One region of the Clostridium carnis genome, then DNA from elsewhere that is predicted to be linked to it. Evidence: riboswitches for the same ligand, from Rfam matches in the RefSeq annotation. Region 1 holds a riboswitch; each other region holds the start of a gene.

Region 1 (4,214 bases):
CAATTGCTTGCAGCTTTTTTAGTATTTAAAGCAGGAATAGTATTTAGAGGATTTACAAATCCATTTACTGGGGTATATATAAATTTAAATGCTTGGTTACAATTTTTATTAACAATAACATGGATATTTGGAGTTACTACAGTTATGAACTGGTCAGATGGAATGGATGGATTGGCTGGTGGATTATCCTTTATATCAGCAATAACGTTTGCAGGTGCAGCCATTATACTTGATCAAACTGAATCAGTTATAATGTCATTAATAGTAGCCGGAGTTACCATAGGTTTTTTAATGTATAATAAATATCCAGCTAAAATATTTATGGGAGATTCAGGTGCAAACTTTTTAGGGTTTATATTAAGCATAATTGCTTTAGATGGAGCATTTAAGCAAGCTACGATTATGAGTTTATTTATTCCAATACTTGCTTTAGCTGTACCTATTTTTGATAATATATTTGTAATTATTAAGAGGTTTTCAGAAGGAAAACCTGTATATCAAGCAGATAGAAGTCAAATACATTATAGATTAGAAGCAAAAGGTTTTAGTCCAAAGCAAGTTGTAACATATATAAATATACTTAGCATAGCATTTAGTGCAGTTTCAATAGTATTATTATTAATTAAGAAGTAAAGACCAAGTAGAAAAATTTCTACTTGGTCTTTATTTTATATAATATACGGAATTGACTAAATAAAAAATAAATGGTAAAATTTATAAAATTAGTTTGGGGGCGATATAAATGTATAAAGGTAATTTAGTTAAATTAAGAGCTTATAAAGAAGAAGATATTGATAGAGCAACAGAATTTATAAATGATGAAGAAACAAAAAAGTTATTAGTTATTGATACACCATTCCCAATTACTAAGTGGAAAGAATCAGAATGGATAAAAAGCAGAGATGCAAGTAGCGACTTAACATATGATTTTGCAATTGAAGATTTAGAAACAGGGAAGTATATTGGTGGATGTAGTATAAACAATACAAATATAAAAAATAGAAATTGTACAATAGGAATTATGATTGGAGATAAAGCATATTGGGGAAAAGGATATGGTACAGATGCTTTAAAGGTTTTAATTAAGTTTATATTTGAAGAAGTAAATATGGAAAAAATAAAACTTAATGTATTTAGTTTTAATAAAAGAGCTATTGCTTGTTATAAAAAAATAGGTTTTATAGAAGAAGGAATATTAAAAAAAGAAATTTATAGAAATGGAAAATATCACGATGAAATTGTAATGGCATTATTTAAAGAAAACTTTAAATGGTAAAAGTTAACTAAAGAGTGTTTACAAAATTATCATAATAACATATAATTATAAAAAAAGAATATTTCTTATCAAGAGTGGTGGAGGGACTGGCCCTGTGAAACCCAGCAACCGAGAATTAAAAGTAATTATATAATTGATTTACTTAAATATTAGTTCGGTGCTAAATCCTGCAACTTTTTAAGTTGAAAGATAAGGTTAATTTTATAGGCGATGTTTAAGTACCTAAAGGTTATCCTTTTGGTACTTTTTTTATTTTTAAAGGGGGCTATTATAGTGAATATTAATGAATTATTTAAAAAAAAGGAATTAGTTTTTTCATTTGAGGTTTTTCCACCTAAATCAACCTCGAAAATTGAGGTTATTTATGATACATTAGAAGAGTTAAAAGATTTAAAACCAGATTTTATTAGTGTAACTTATGGAGCCGGTGGAAGTTTATCTCAAAATAGGACTTGTGAACTTTCATCTTTAATTAAAAATAAATATGGAATTGAATCTTTAGCACATTTAACTTGTATTAGTTCTAGTAAAATAGAAATAGATTATTTACTTGGGGAATTAAAAAAGGAAGGTATAGAAAATATTCTTGCATTAAGAGGAGATATACCTATTTCAAATGAGATAAAAAGTGATTTTAGATTTGCAAGTGATCTTATAGGTCATATAAAAGACTTTGGTGGATTTAATATAGTTGGAGCATGTTATCCAGAGGGACATATAGAATGTAGAGATTTAAATAAGGATATATTAAATTTAAAATTAAAAGAAGAAGCTGGAGCAAGCCATTTTATATCTCAGTTGTTTTTTGATAATAATTATTTTTATGATTTTTTAGAACTAAAAGAAAAAAATAACATAAAAGCTAAAATACAGGCTGGGATTATGCCTGTAATTAATACAAAGCAAATAGAAAGAATAGTATCCTTGTGTGGGGCAAAAATTCCAAATAAATTTATGAAGATAATGAGTAAGTATGAGCATAATAGCGAAGCGTTAAGAGATGCTGGCATTGCTTATGCAGTAGAGCAAATGGTAGATTTAATTTCTTCAGGTGTAGATGGAATACATTTATATACAATGAACAATCCATACGTTGCAAGAAGAATAACAAAGAGTATATCTACTATAGTAAAATCAATAAATGAAGAAAAGCTAATAGTCTAGGAGGAAAAGATATGGAAAAGGTTGAAAGTTTTGAATTAGATCATAGAATAGTTAAGGCTCCATATATAAGAAAGTGCTGTGTTTTAACTGGTGAAAAAGGCGATACTGTATGTAAATTTGATGTTAGATTTTTACAACCAAATAAGGAAGCATTTGGGACAGCTGGAATGCATGGCCTTGAACATTTATTAGCACATGAGCTTAGAAATAATATAGATGGAATAATAGACTTATCACCTATGGGATGTAGAACAGGTTTCTATTTAAGTATGTGGGGAGATAAGACAGCTGCAGAAGTGAAATTTGCTTTAGAAAATGCATTAAAAGCTGTATTAAAGGCTAGTGAAATACCAGCAGCTAATGAAATACAATGTGGAAACTATAAAGATTTATCATTATTTGGAGCAAAAGAATATGCAAAAGAAGTTTTAGAAAAAGGATTTTCATTAAATATATATGGTGATAAATAGAAATATTATTTAGTGGATAAAATAAAGCTAAAATACACATACTATTTTTGAAAAGTGAAATAGGAGGTGTTTATTATGGCTAAGAATACAAGTATAAAATGCACAATAAATAACTGTAAGCATCATGATTGTTCAGAAAATTATTGTACATTACAAGTAATTCAAGTAGGAACACATGAACAAAATCCTACAATGATAGAATGTACAGATTGTACTTCATTTGTATTAAAGTAAAAAATAAGGCTATTAGTTTTAATTTAACTAATAGCCTTATTTTTATTTATAAAAGTAATACTACTTAAATAAATATTTTAAATTTAAAAATATTTATAGAATTTTTTATTAATATAAGAATATTTGTAAATTTTAATAATATAAATTTATGAAGTAAAGTTTATATTTTAAAATAAGTAAATAATTTTAAAGATTAGATTTTTAAATAATATACGACGGTTAAAAAGTTCAGAATATTCAATATATAAAGGGGTGGAGAAGTGGAAAATAAATGTGAGAAGTTTAAGGAGTTAGAAGAGTTTATTAAAAATCAAAAGTATGAAGAGAGTGCCTTAATAGCTATTTTACATCATGCACAAGGTCTATATGGGTATTTAGGAAGAGAAGTTCAAGAGTTTATTGCAGATAAACTTAATATTCCAGTATCAAAGGTATATGGAGTTATAAAATTTTACTCTTATTTCACAACAAAACCAAAAGGAAAATATGTAATTAGTGTATGTACAGGAACAGCGTGCTTTGTTAAAGGAGCAGGAGATATATTAGATGAATTTAAGAAAACTCTAAAGATAAAGGAAGGAGAAACAACAGAAGATGGATTATTTACTTTAGATACATTAAGATGTGTTGGTTCTTGTGCAATAGCTCCAGTTGTATTAGTAAATGAAAAATCATATGGATATTTCACAAGAGAACAAGTAGGAAAGCTTTTAAAAGAGTATAAGGAGTAACTATTGAATATGGAACGTATTGTAGATTTTGAGAGTTTATTAAAAATAAAAGATAAGTGTAGTAAAACTATAGAAATAAGAAAAAATGCAGATAAGTTTATAAATACCAAAAATGTAGAAAGACATATATTAGTATGTGGAGGACCAGGATGTAAAGCTTCTAAAAGTGATTTAATATTTAAAGCTTTTAATGATGAAATAAATAGTAATAAGTTGCAAGATAAAATAAAAGTTATAATGACTGGGTGCTTTGGCTTTTGTGCTCAAGGACCAGTAATAGAAATATTACCTGATAAAGTATTTTATGTAAAAGTTGCAGAAGAAGATATTAGTGAAATA
Region 2 (4,214 bases), 440 kb from region 1:
AATAAATGTAAAAGCAACTACTGAAGAAGGTCTTGGCTTTACAGGAGCAGGCGAAGGAATTTCCTCTCAAAGCATTTGTTTATTAATATCAAAATAACTCCTATACTCTTTTATACTAGTTATTTAACTTTATCTTAACTAAAATAATAAAGTGGTTATGTCTTTAATTAATTTATATACATAACCACTTTATTTTAATATTGCTATATTACTATTTTCTTTTTCTCCAGTGCCAATTTATCGCTATTATTGCACAAATCCCCATTAAGTAAGGATAAAACAAATACTTCATTATTGCAAAAGGCGAAATTGCAGCTAACCCTGCTGCAGAAATTAATTGAGCTCCATATGGAATTATACCTTGAAATACACAAGAAAACATGTCCATAATACCTGCTACTCTTTTAGGCTCAAGTTCAAACTCATTTGATATATCTTTTGCAATTGGTCCAACCGTTACTATAGCTACAGTATTATTTGCTGTACATACATCTACTAAGCTTACTAACGTTGCAATTCCAAATTCTGCTCCCTTTTTACTTTTAAATTTCTTTAATCCCTTATTTAATATAAATTCAATTCCACCATTAAACTTTATTAATTCTATTGTACCTGCAATTAATAAGGATATTATTATAAGTTCACTCATTCCTGCTATACCATTTGATATTGATGAAAATAATCCTATTATATCAAAACTCCCATAAGCTATACCTATAATACTTGATATAAATATTCCACCTAGTAAAACTAGTATAACATTAACTCCTGCTAAAGCTGATGCTATAACGGCTATATATGGTATTATTTTTACTATACTAAATTCCATAACCTCTATAGTTGTTACACTTGAATCTTTAGTTAAAAAGAACAATAAAGTCGCAGTAATAATAGCTGCTGGTAAAACAATTATAAAATTCATTTTAAATTTATCTTTCATTTCACAACCTTGGGTTCTAGTTGCTGCAATTGTAGTATCAGATATTATTGATAGATTATCCCCGAACATAGCACCACTTACAACTGCTCCAACTGCTAAAGGTATAACTATTCCTGTTCTATCTGCAATCCCAACAGCAATTGGTACTAATGCAACTATAGTTCCCATAGATGTTCCTACTGATAATGCTATAAAGCAAGCTATAATAAATATCCCAGGTATTAATAAGCTACTAGGTAATAATGTTAATCCTAAATTTACTGTTGATTCAACAGCTCCCATATCTTTTGCTACCTGTGCAAAGGCTCCTGCTAAAATAAATATAAGTATCATTAATAAAATATTAGAATTTCCAGCCCCTTTACAAAATATTTCTATTTTTTCTTCAAACTTTACTTTAGTATTCATAATTAGTGCTGTTAAAGTAGCTGCTAGAAATGGTACAACAACAGAAACTGCATAAAAATCTTTTGCTATTACCGACACACCTAAATATACTATTATAAATACGCCTAAAGGTAACAATGCTAAAGCACTTCCCTTATTTTTCATAATTCTATCCTCCTAATTTTTAAAGTAAAAAAAGCTTCTGATAAAATCAGAAGCTATTAATTACAAGTTTAAAAAAGTATATAATACGCCTCTTATCTATCAGGATAAACCTGCAGGATTTAGCACCATAAAAACTAATGATTGTTTTTGGTTGCTGGGTTTCAACGGGCCAGTCCCTCCACCACTCTTGATAAGATATCATTTTTTTAATTTTACATTATTATATTATCAACATACTATTATTATGTCAACGCCTAAATTATTCCTCTTACAAAAGACTCTTTTTATCTTTTTTATAATTTACTACTCTAGAAAAATAAATCTTAAATTTTAATTTTTATTTATGTATAAAAATTAAAAATATAGCCAATAATTTAATATAGGATTCCCCAAGTCCCAATCCCAAACTCCTTATGTTTTAAAAAGTACCATATGGTACTTTTTCTTTTTTATTTAATTAATATTTATCTATAAAAAAAGAGATTAACTTAAGTTAATCTCTTTTTGGTGCGTCATCAGGGATTCGAACCCGGGACACCCTGATTAAGAGTCAGGTGCTCTACCAACTGAGCTAATAACGCATAAATGGAGCGGGTGATGAGAATCGAACTCACGTAACTTGCTTGGAAGGCAAGGGCTCTACCATTGAGCTACACCCGCAAATCTTATTTACAGTAATTATTATACTTACTATTTTAATTACTGTCAATAAGATTTTTAAAAATTATATTATTTCTGTTAAAGATTTTAGCAAAATATCTCTAAATTGCTCGCCTTTTCTTCTATTTTTAACTGAATCTCTACATATGTCTTTCCATAATGCTATGCTCGTTCCTGTTTTTTCAGAAAATTCACTTTCTGAAGTAGTCATATAACTAGAATTTATAACAAACTCTCCAAGTTCTTCCGCTGTACTAAATATTTTTAAATATAAAAATTCTCTATTATCTCCATACCAAGTTCTATTGAAATCTCTAGAAAATTTATTTAATTGTCTTATAAGCTTCTCTCTTGGTAATCCCCAACACGCTCTAAGCATTTGTAAATGCTTTCTCATATTTTCAGATTCTTCTTTTGTAATTTTTCCATTGGCTTCGCCATCTTCTATTATTTTTTCAACTGGTACATTTGGTATTTTAACAACCATTCTTTCTTTTCCATATATCCATTTGTAAAAAGCTTCTTGTAAAAATGAATATTGAATATATCCTAAAAGTGTATTTTCATCTGGGAAATAACTCCAAATATTGTTAATACCATTATTTTTGCAAAAAACTAGGGTGTGAATATAAAGGCTTTTTTCAGTAGGTAGTTTTTCCATAAACATATGCCCTCTTATAGTTTTGTTTTCATTAATTAAGCTTTCCCAATAGTTGAAAGAATCATAATTATGTCTCACCTTTATCACCTTTCTTTCTATAAAATACTATAATATAATATATCCCTTATACAATATATTATAAGGTATGTATTACTATGTTTCAAGCGTTTTTTCGGATTATAAAGAGGTAATTCCAAACACTTTATAGTTTTAATATTCTGAAAAAACTATACTAGTCATTAGTTTGAGTTTTAATTATTTTTACCTTATAATTATATATAAGGATATTATAAAGGAGGCATTAATTTGTACCACTGTGAAATTTGCGGGGCAACAGCAGATATTCATCATATAGTTCACAAACACGAAGGTGGCTACGATATAGAACTAAACTATAAATATCTTTGTAATTACCACCATAGAGGAAAGACTGGTCCACATCACTGTATAGAAACTGATTTAAAATATAAGCTTGAACTTCAAGACAAGCTTTTTAATTTACTACCAAAGGATTACTATACTGCGAAGGAACTTTTAAAACTTCTAAATATTTCTAACTCGTCTTTAAAAAGATTAATTAAAAAACTTAAGCTTTTTAAAGAAGGTTACTCTAAAGAACAAATTATAAAAACACTTATGGGTGGTAAACTTTATTCTTATACTATGCTTGAAGAGCTTGAACTTGAACGACTTTTTCATAGTATTAATATTAGCTAAATTTTAACTTTATATTTAAAAGGGCTATTATATGATAGCCTTTTTTCTATATATATATTCATATTTAAAATAAAAAAATAACACAGTACTTTACTGTGTTATTTTTTGGAGCGAAAGACGGGACTCGAACCCGCAACATTCACCTTGGCAAGGTGACGCTCTACCATTGAGCCACTTCCGCAAATATGGTGCAGATGAAGGGAGTCGAACCCCCACGCCAATGGCGCTAGATCCTAAGTCTAGTGCGTCTGCCAATTCCGCCACATCTGCTTACTCTTTATATTATAAATAGTTATTATATAAAAATCAATATATTTATAAAAATTCTCAATGTTATGTAATATAATATTTCTTTTATTTTGAATATTTAATTCAACTTTTATTGACATTAATATTTTATATTATTATAATTAATAACAAATAATGAAAACACGTTGAAGAGAAGAGTAAACTAAAACTTCATTTTCAGAGAGAGATTACATTTGGTGGAAGTATTCTTATATGAAATTAGTTGAAGACCCCCTCTGAGTGACTCTAATAAAGTCCGTTTTATCACGTTACGATATTTACTTTAAGAGGCCTACTATATTTATTTTAGGCAATTAAGGGTGGAACCGCGGGAATTTAATGCTCTCGTCCCTTTTCTATTATAGAAATTGTGACGAGGGCTTTTTTTATTTTTTA
Region 3 (4,214 bases), 250 kb from region 1:
AACGCTATGACTCCATTTGCTCATAGAGAACCAGGAGTTGTTGGTGCAATATTTGATAGTGAAATAACTACAGAAACTATTTCAGATGGAATTCATATATCATACCCATCATTAAGAATAGCTTATAATCAAAAGACTACTGATAAGGTTCTTCTTGTAACTGATGCTATGATGGCATGTAGTATGCCAGATGGTATGTATTCTTTAGGAGGTCAAGATGTTGTTGTATCTGATGGTGCAGCAAGATTAACTACTGGTAGCTTAGCCGGATCTGTTCTTACTTTAGATAAAGCAATTAGAAATGTCTATAAAAATGTTGGATATCCTTTATACGAAGTAGTTAAAATGGCTACATTTAATGGAGCAAGACACTGTAAGGTTGAAACTAAAAAAGGCCTTATTAAAGAAGGTTTTGATGCTGACTTAGTATTATTTGATGAAAACATAAATGTTAAGAAAGTAATAGTTTCCGGGAAGGTAGTTCATTCAGAAAAATAATATAAAATTACTAAACATTTTATTATTCTGAATTTTAATAATTTATAAGTCATTAAAATAAGCCACTTGTAAATAAATTTTTATTACAAGTGGCTTATTCTTATTATTTATAATTAAATAAATTTATTATATTACTTTAATAATATCTTATTTAATTAAAGATGTTTCTTTATTTCTTCAACTTTATTTAATTGTTCCCATGGAAGGTTTAAATCATTTCTTCCAAAATGTCCATAAGCTGCTGTTTGTTTGTATATAGGTCTTCTTAATTCTAAATCTCTTATAATAGCACCTGGTCTTAAGTCAAAAGTCTTTTCTACTATAGAAACTATTTCCTCTTCTGTCTTTTTACCAGTTCCAAATGTTTCTACTTCTATTGATACAGGCTTAGCAACTCCAATTGCATATGCTAATTGAATTTCTAATTTATCAGCAACTCCAGCTGCTACTAAATTCTTAGCAACCCATCTAGCTGCATAAGCTGCTGATCTATCAACCTTAGTTGGATCTTTACCTGAAAAAGCACCACCACCGTGTCTTCCATATCCACCATAAGTATCAACTATTATTTTTCTTCCTGTTAAACCTGAATCCCCTTGTGGGCCACCAACTACAAATCTTCCTGTTGGGTTAATATAATACTTAGTATTATCATCTAATAATTCAGCTGGAACTACTGCTTTTATAACATGTTCCATTAAATCTTTTCTTATTTGCTCTTGTGTAACTTCTTCTCCATGTTGAGTTGATATTACAATAGCATCAATTCTTATTACCTTATTATCATCATATTCAACTGTAACTTGAGTCTTTCCATCTGGTCTTAAATATGATAAAGTTCCATTCTTTCTAACTTCTGATAATCTTCTTGATAATCTATGAGCCATAGCTATTGGTAATGGCATAAATTCTTCAGTTTCATTAGTAGCAAAGCCAAACATCATACCTTGATCTCCAGCCCCTACTGCTTCAACATTATCTTTATTTCCTTCTCTTGATTCTAATGCTTCATCAACACCCATAGCAATATCTCTTGATTGTTCATCTATTGAAGTTAATACTGAACATGTATCACAATCGAAACCAAATTTAGCTCTATCATAGCCAATTCCCTTAATTGTTTCTCTAACAACTTTTGGAATATCTATGTAACAATTAGTTGAGATTTCTCCCATAACTAATACCATTCCAGTTGTAACTGCTGTTTCACAAGCTACTCTAGCGCTTGGATCTTTTTCTAGTATACTATCTAGTACTGCATCTGAAATTTGATCGCAAATTTTATCTGGATGTCCTTCTGTAACTGATTCTGATGTAAAAAGTCTTCTCATTTTAACATTCTCCTTTCAATTTATTTGATATTAATCCTATATTAAAAATTTATAAAAGTATATTCTATATAGATAATAAAAAAAGCCTCTTCGATAAGAAGAGACTATACTAAGTCATACTCTTTCTTATCTTGCAAAATTACATTTTGCTGGAATTGGCACCTTTGTGATAATCACAGGTTGCCGGGTTTCATAGGGCCCTTTTCCCTCCGCCTCTCTGGATAAGAACTAATATCAAATTTTCATGATTTAGATTATAACAACTTTTATAATATTGGTCAACTATATTTTATAAAATTATTAGCTTTTATTTAATAGAAATGTATGGTTTAAAGTATTATAAATAAAAATCCACCAGCTTAGCTGGTGGTATTTCCTAAGCCCTATAAGGGCCTCTTACCTGCATTGCGCCTTAAGGCGCTTAAATTGGTTCGCCAGCCGCATACTATGTTACTTGCTACCCTTAAAAGGGTCCATATATTCTTTCATACTTATTTGATCTGAAATCATATCTTCTTTTTCTTGATTTCTTATATATTCTTCAATTGCCTTTCTATTTCTTCCTACTGTATCCACATAAAATCCACGACACCAAAAATGTCTATTTCCATACTTATACTTCAAGTTTGCAAATCTTTCAAAAATCATAAGACTACTTTTTCCTTTTAAAAATCCTACAAAGCCTGATACACTCATCTTTGGTGGTATCTCAACCAACATATGTATATGATCAACGCATACATGCGCCTCGATTATAGTTACACCTTTCCACTCACATAACTGTCTTAATATTTTACCTATTTCTTTTTTCTTTTCTCCATATAGCTCTTTCCTCCTATACTTAGGCGCGAATACTATATGATATTTACAATTCCATTTTGTATGTGATAAACTATTACTATCCATTACGGATGCCTCCTTTGGTTATTAAATTTGGCTGTCGAACCTAGTTTAATTATACCAAAGGAGGTTTTTATTTCCTACTGACCGCTAAAGCTTTTCGGAACTCACCTGCATAGCAGGTGGTTTTCATTAAACAAAAATAAAAAGCAAGAAATATTTCTTGCTTTTGTGGTGGGGGAGGACGGATTCGAACCATCGAAACGAAACGTAACAGATTTACAGTCTGCCCCCTTTGGCCACTCGGGAACTCCCCCATTCTTGGAGCTGGCAATAGGAATCGAACCTACAACCTGCTGATTACAAGTCAGCTGCTCTACCGTTGAGCCATGCCAGCATATTATTCTTTTGTTAATTATTTAAGTGGTGGGCACAACAGGGATCGAACCTGTGACCCTCTGCTTGTAAGGCAGATGCTCTCCCAGCTGAGCTATGCGCCCTTAAATATAAAATGGTGGGGGAGGACGGATTCGAACCATCGAAACGAAACGTAACAGATTTACAGTCTGCCCCCTTTGGCCACTCGGGAACTCCCCCATTTTATGGAGCTGGCAATAGGAATCGAACCTACAACCTGCTGATTACAAGTCAGCTGCTCTACCGTTGAGCCATGCCAGCATATTATTAAAAAGTTAAATAATGGTGGGGGAGGACGGATTCGAACCATCGAAACGAAACGTAACAGATTTACAGTCTGCCCCCTTTGGCCACTCGGGAACTCTCCCATTTTTAACTTTTCATTAGTTTTCTTTGCCAATCAACTATATCTGTCTGACTGACAATGATTAGTATATATTCAAAGCATATTAATTTCAAGTTGCTTTTTATACCTTTACATAAGTTTATTCTTGTTATACTTTATTTTTCTTTTGTTTTCTTCGTTTTAATGCTACCAATTGAATTTTATCATATTTCTATATCTATTTCTTTAAACTTTAGATATTTACTAAGTATCTCTTTAAATTCTTCATAATCATTGCTAGACATCCTTTTCTTAAGCAATAACATTCCTTCTTTTATAGCATTCTTATTTTCTCCATTTTTAAATAAATCATTAACTTTTATTATATCAACAGCTGATAGTTTATTAAGTAAATTATTTATTTTTATACGCTCTTCTTTTGTTATTTCTCTTGTTATCTCTTCGAAGTTTATTTTAAATTTATCAACTTCATTTAATACCTGAACAATCTCTTCTTTTGAATTTTCTATAATACCTTTAGATTCATTTATAACTGCTATTGAATTCTTATTTTTTTCATTAACTTCTTTTATTATTTCTATTTTACTAAATTCTTCTTTTATATCATTATCCTTTAAAGGTTCCCAAAACAATAATGTATATATAGGGATACTTGCACTTACAATTACTACAGATATATATATTAAAACTTTTCTCATATAATCTCCTCCTTTTTATTAATTCATTTCCATATTATGTTTTTTTATACAATTTATTATAATTCTCTTGTTTTAAACATATAT
Region 4 (4,214 bases), 450 kb from region 1:
CTTCTGCTACTTTAAAAAGCTCCTCTCCATATTCTGCTATTAAATCCTTATTTGCTGTAATAACATGTTTTTTATAATTCAACGCTCTTTTTACATACTCATAAGCTGGATGTAGCCCTCCAATAACTTCAATGACTATATCACTTTCCTTAGAAAATAGCTCTTCTATATCTACAGTTAAAATATTATTATGTTTTTTATCTTTATGCTTTTCTATATTCTTAACTAATATACTTGTTATTATTATATCTTTATTATTACTTTCTCTATTCTTATCAATTATCTCAACTAACCCTGTCCCTACAACTCCATACCCCATAACAGCTATTTTAGTCATAATATCCCCCTCTTATAGTTAATTCTATATTACCTTAAATGCATTTTCAAAATCTTCTATTATATCATCTATTCCTTCTATTCCAACTGAAACTCTTAACATATCTGCTGTTACACCACTTGCTTTTTGTTCTTCTTCTGATAGTTGGCTATGTGTTGTTGTTGCTGGATGTAAAATACTACTTCTAGCATCACCTAACGTAACTACTAATGATACTAAATTTAAAGCTTTAGTAAACTTTGTAGCATCTTCTATATCCCCTTTTATTCCGAAAGTTAAAATTCCACTTGCGCCACCCTTAAGGTATTTTTTTGCCTTTTCATACTCTTTGCTATTCTCAAGATAAGGATAGTTAACCCAACTTACCTTCGGATTATCTTGTAACCATTTAGCAAGCTTTAAAGCATTTTGAGAATGTCTTTCCATCCTTAAATGTAATGTTTCTAAACCTAAATTAGTTAAATAAGCATTAAATGGACTTTGACATGCACCTAAATCTCTACCTAAGGTTACTCTTAATTTATTTATATATGCTCCCTCTTTAAAAGTCTCTACATAGCATATTCCATGATAACTTGGATCTGGCTCTACAAAATCTTGAAATTTTCCATTACTCCAATTAAAATTTCCACCATCTACAACAATTCCACCAATAGTTTGAGCGTGTCCATCTGAATACTTTGTTGTAGAATGTACAATTATATTTACCCCATGCTCAAAGGGATTACAAAGATAAGGAGTTCCTAAAGTATTATCTACTATAAATGGAATCTTTAATTTAGATGCTATTTTTGCAAACTTATCAAAATCTAATATATTAAGTCCTGGATTTCCTATTGTTTCTCCATAGATTAATTTAGTGTTTTTATTTGCTTTTGATAATATTTCCTCTACATCAGCTTCTGGATCAACAAAAGTTACATCTATACCCATTCTTTTTAAATTAACAGTAAATAAATTAACAGTTCCCCCATATAAAGTTGATGTAGATATAATATGATCCCCAACCTTACAAATATTTAATATTGAATATAATATGGCTGCCTGACCTGATGCAGTTGCTACTGCTCCAATCCCCCCCTGTATTTGTGCAAATTTATCTTCTAAAGCACATACAGTTGGATTTGATATTCTGCTATATAAATGCCCCACTGCTTCTAAATTAAATAAATCTTTTAAGTGATCTGGATCTTCATACTTATAGGTAGTTGTCTGAAATATTGGTAAAACCCTTGGTTCTCCTTCCTTTGGAGAATATCCACCTTGAATACATATTGTATCCTTGCCCCATTGTTTTGTCATTTTAATTGCCCCCTTTTATTTTTACTTTCTGTTAAGTTAACTTAATTTATTTTTATTCTTTAAATCAAATCACTTATATTTCTTAACATGTTATACTTATCCACAATTAGTCTGTAAATATAATTTCTTAAAGAATAAAAAAGTTGCCTCTTATTATATAAGAAGCAACTTAAGAAACCTAATTCTAAGCAATAGTTTTATTACTTTAAACATTTTATCTTTCAAGCTTTCACTTGCAGGATTTAGCACCACATAAATATAATTGATACTTTAATCAATCTCCTAATAGGTTGCTAGGCTTCATAGGGCCAGTCCCTCCACCATTCTTAATAAAAGTTAGTTTTATTTAATTATATAATTATTATACATTTTTTCTATATTTATGCAACACTTTTCTTAGAATTTTTATTTATTTTTCAGATATAATATAATCTACTTTAATATCGTGTGGTTCATTTTTTATTTTATCTAATACTTGAAAGCTATATGCAACTGCAATTTTATTTTTCTTCTCAGATATACTAAGAAGAAATTTATCATAATATCCCCCACCATATCCTATTCTATTTCCCTCTTTATCAAATACAGCTCCAGGAACTATTATTATATCTATACCTTCCTTTTTTATCTCACCTTCAAATGTTATTGGTTCTAAAATCCCCATAACACCTTTTTCCAATTCATTTAAACTCTTTATTTCTATAGCCTTCATATCTCTTGTTTCCCTTATTATTTTAGGAACAAAAATTTTCTTATTATCTTTAAGTGCATACTCTATGAATCTTTTTGTGTCTATTTCATCTTCTGTACTAATATACGTAAATATATTTTTGCTATTTATATATATTTTACTTTCTATTAGTTTATTAAAAATAATTTCATCTTTAATTTTTTTCTCTTCTTTTTTCATTAAAGCTCTTACTTTTAATACTTCTTTTCTTATTTTAACTTTATTATTAGCAACCATATATTTTACCTCCACAAACTATATTCTTAAATATCCTAATTTATATTAATACGATATCCCATTAATTATATTTATAATATCTCTAAATATTGCTGCTGCCGCATTAATAGTTCCCGAAGCTCCACCTATTATAGATATGTCACCTAATGTATCTGTAGAATAAAATACACCTTTATTTTTATCATCTACAAAATATAATGGATGTTTACTATCTATTATAACAGGCTTTACGTATCCTTTAATAATATTGTTTTCACTATATACTTTTCCTATTAATTTTATTTTTCTCTTATTTGATTTTTCTCTTATTACATCATCAATAGTTATATTTTCAATTCCTTGTATATCTATATTATTAAGGTTTAATGATGCCCCCATTAAAATATTTCCTAATATTATTATTTTACATGCTGTATCAAATCCACTTATATCTAAGCTAGAATCTAATTCTGCAATACCTAATTTTTGAGCATCTTCTAAAGCTTTTTTATAACTTATATTATTTTTATACATTTGTGTAAGTATATAATTGCTAGTTCCATTTAATATTCCTTCTATAGAAATTAGCTCACTTCCTGCAATATCAAAAATCCCACCATTAATAGATGGTAAAGCTCCTCCCGTAGTACATCCTATTCCTAAATGAACATTATTTTTTAAGGCAATTTCCTTTAACTCATTATATTTTAATATAATTGGCCCTTTATTACCTGTTACTACATTTATAGAGTTTTCAAGTGCTAATTTTATATGTGTTAGCCCTGGTTCTCCATCCTTTATATTAGTAGTTGTTACTTCTATTAAAATATCCACATCTTTATTTTTTATTATATTATTTATGTTGATATCTTTTTTTATATATCCACAGTACTCACTTAACAAATTTCCTTCTTTTAAAAATTTTTCTAAATCCTCTATATCTATGCCATATTTGTTGTAAAGCCCACCACTTTTATGAATTATATATTTAATATTTAATTCAATATTTTTATTTTTTAAATAATCTCGTTTTTTACATAATAAACTTATAAAAGCTTGCCCTACACCACCAAAGCCTATTATAGCTACATCCATAATAACTCCTCCCCAATTTCTATAAGTTTATTATATACTATTTTTTAATATCCAACTTCATCTCCAACTACAATTACTGTAAATCTACCTGGAAATTTTGCGCCATTATTTACTACTGATAAATAATTACAAACTCTTCCCTTTACAAAGCAATCCTCACATACTCCACTTTCTGCACACGGTGTCTTATGATTTATTCTTTTAGCATTCATTATTGCTACTCTTTTTATTCTATCTAAAGCTTCATCCATATCTTTAACCATTTTATTTGCACCTACAACTACAATAACCTTTTTGGGTCCAAATATCATTCCCGCTGCCCTGTTACCTGAACAATCCATATTAACAAGTTCTCCAGCTTCAGTAACTGCATTTGTACTAGTAATTAAATAATCTGCAACCATGGATTGTCTCATTATTTCTACTATTTCTACAAAAGGTAAATCTTGATATCTGTCATAAAAATTATAATTACCATTTCTTATTGTATTTACTAAGTCCATTTCATTTAAAGTAACTGATCCACCAAGTGCT

Evidence for each region. Region 1 has a riboswitch for S-adenosylmethionine ahead of metF (methylenetetrahydrofolate reductase [NAD(P)H]). Riboswitches for the same ligand answer to the same signal wherever they lie in the genome.
Region 2: another riboswitch for S-adenosylmethionine. It lies ahead of ACYQ1T_RS07945 (Na+/H+ antiporter NhaC family protein); the one in region 1 lies ahead of metF (methylenetetrahydrofolate reductase [NAD(P)H]).
Region 3: another riboswitch for S-adenosylmethionine. It lies ahead of metK (methionine adenosyltransferase); the one in region 1 lies ahead of metF (methylenetetrahydrofolate reductase [NAD(P)H]).
Region 4: another riboswitch for S-adenosylmethionine. It lies ahead of ACYQ1T_RS07900 (O-acetylhomoserine aminocarboxypropyltransferase/cysteine synthase family protein); the one in region 1 lies ahead of metF (methylenetetrahydrofolate reductase [NAD(P)H]).

What each region holds. Positions count from the first base shown of each region.
Region 1 is NZ_BAAHYS010000001.1:2,099,368-2,103,581, forward strand. Features, by position in the region: gene ACYQ1T_RS10085 (MraY family glycosyltransferase) at 1-633, shown strand, start outside; gene ACYQ1T_RS10090 (GNAT family N-acetyltransferase) at 743-1,276, shown strand; SAM riboswitch class I at 1,339-1,472, shown strand; gene metF (methylenetetrahydrofolate reductase [NAD(P)H]) at 1,550-2,440, shown strand; gene ACYQ1T_RS10100 (S-ribosylhomocysteine lyase) at 2,452-2,910, shown strand; gene ACYQ1T_RS10105 (DUF1540 domain-containing protein) at 2,986-3,144, shown strand; gene ACYQ1T_RS10110 (NADH-quinone oxidoreductase subunit NuoE family protein) at 3,405-3,875, shown strand; gene ACYQ1T_RS10115 (NADH-ubiquinone oxidoreductase-F iron-sulfur binding region domain-containing protein) at 3,885-4,214, shown strand, end outside.
Region 2 is NZ_BAAHYS010000001.1:1,658,673-1,662,886, reverse strand. Features, by position in the region: gene ispF (2-C-methyl-D-erythritol 2,4-cyclodiphosphate synthase) at 1-97, shown strand, start outside; gene ACYQ1T_RS07945 (Na+/H+ antiporter NhaC family protein) at 212-1,492, opposite strand; SAM riboswitch class I at 1,582-1,689, opposite strand; tRNA gene ACYQ1T_RS07940 (tRNA-Lys) at 1,998-2,073, opposite strand; tRNA gene ACYQ1T_RS07935 (tRNA-Gly) at 2,079-2,152, opposite strand; gene ACYQ1T_RS07930 (hypothetical protein) at 2,217-2,891, opposite strand; gene ACYQ1T_RS07925 (HNH endonuclease signature motif containing protein) at 3,120-3,530, shown strand; tRNA gene ACYQ1T_RS07920 (tRNA-Gly) at 3,637-3,711, opposite strand; tRNA gene ACYQ1T_RS07915 (tRNA-Leu) at 3,717-3,800, opposite strand; T-box leader at 3,956-4,174, shown strand.
Region 3 is NZ_BAAHYS010000001.1:1,850,081-1,854,294, reverse strand. Features, by position in the region: gene nagA (N-acetylglucosamine-6-phosphate deacetylase) at 1-498, shown strand, start outside; gene metK (methionine adenosyltransferase) at 654-1,829, opposite strand; SAM riboswitch class I at 1,953-2,057, opposite strand; gene tnpA (IS200/IS605 family transposase) at 2,280-2,735, opposite strand; tRNA gene ACYQ1T_RS08920 (tRNA-Tyr) at 2,902-2,986, opposite strand; tRNA gene ACYQ1T_RS08915 (tRNA-Thr) at 2,992-3,066, opposite strand; tRNA gene ACYQ1T_RS08910 (tRNA-Val) at 3,094-3,169, opposite strand; tRNA gene ACYQ1T_RS08905 (tRNA-Tyr) at 3,182-3,266, opposite strand; tRNA gene ACYQ1T_RS08900 (tRNA-Thr) at 3,273-3,347, opposite strand; tRNA gene ACYQ1T_RS08895 (tRNA-Tyr) at 3,370-3,454, opposite strand; gene ACYQ1T_RS08890 (hypothetical protein) at 3,636-4,130, opposite strand.
Region 4 is NZ_BAAHYS010000001.1:1,651,506-1,655,719, reverse strand. Features, by position in the region: gene ACYQ1T_RS07905 (homoserine dehydrogenase) at 1-337, opposite strand, end outside; gene ACYQ1T_RS07900 (O-acetylhomoserine aminocarboxypropyltransferase/cysteine synthase family protein) at 362-1,639, opposite strand; SAM riboswitch class I at 1,851-1,975, opposite strand; gene ACYQ1T_RS07895 (5-formyltetrahydrofolate cyclo-ligase) at 2,049-2,606, opposite strand; gene ACYQ1T_RS07890 (homoserine dehydrogenase) at 2,652-3,680, opposite strand; gene ACYQ1T_RS07885 (lactate utilization protein) at 3,725-4,214, opposite strand, start outside.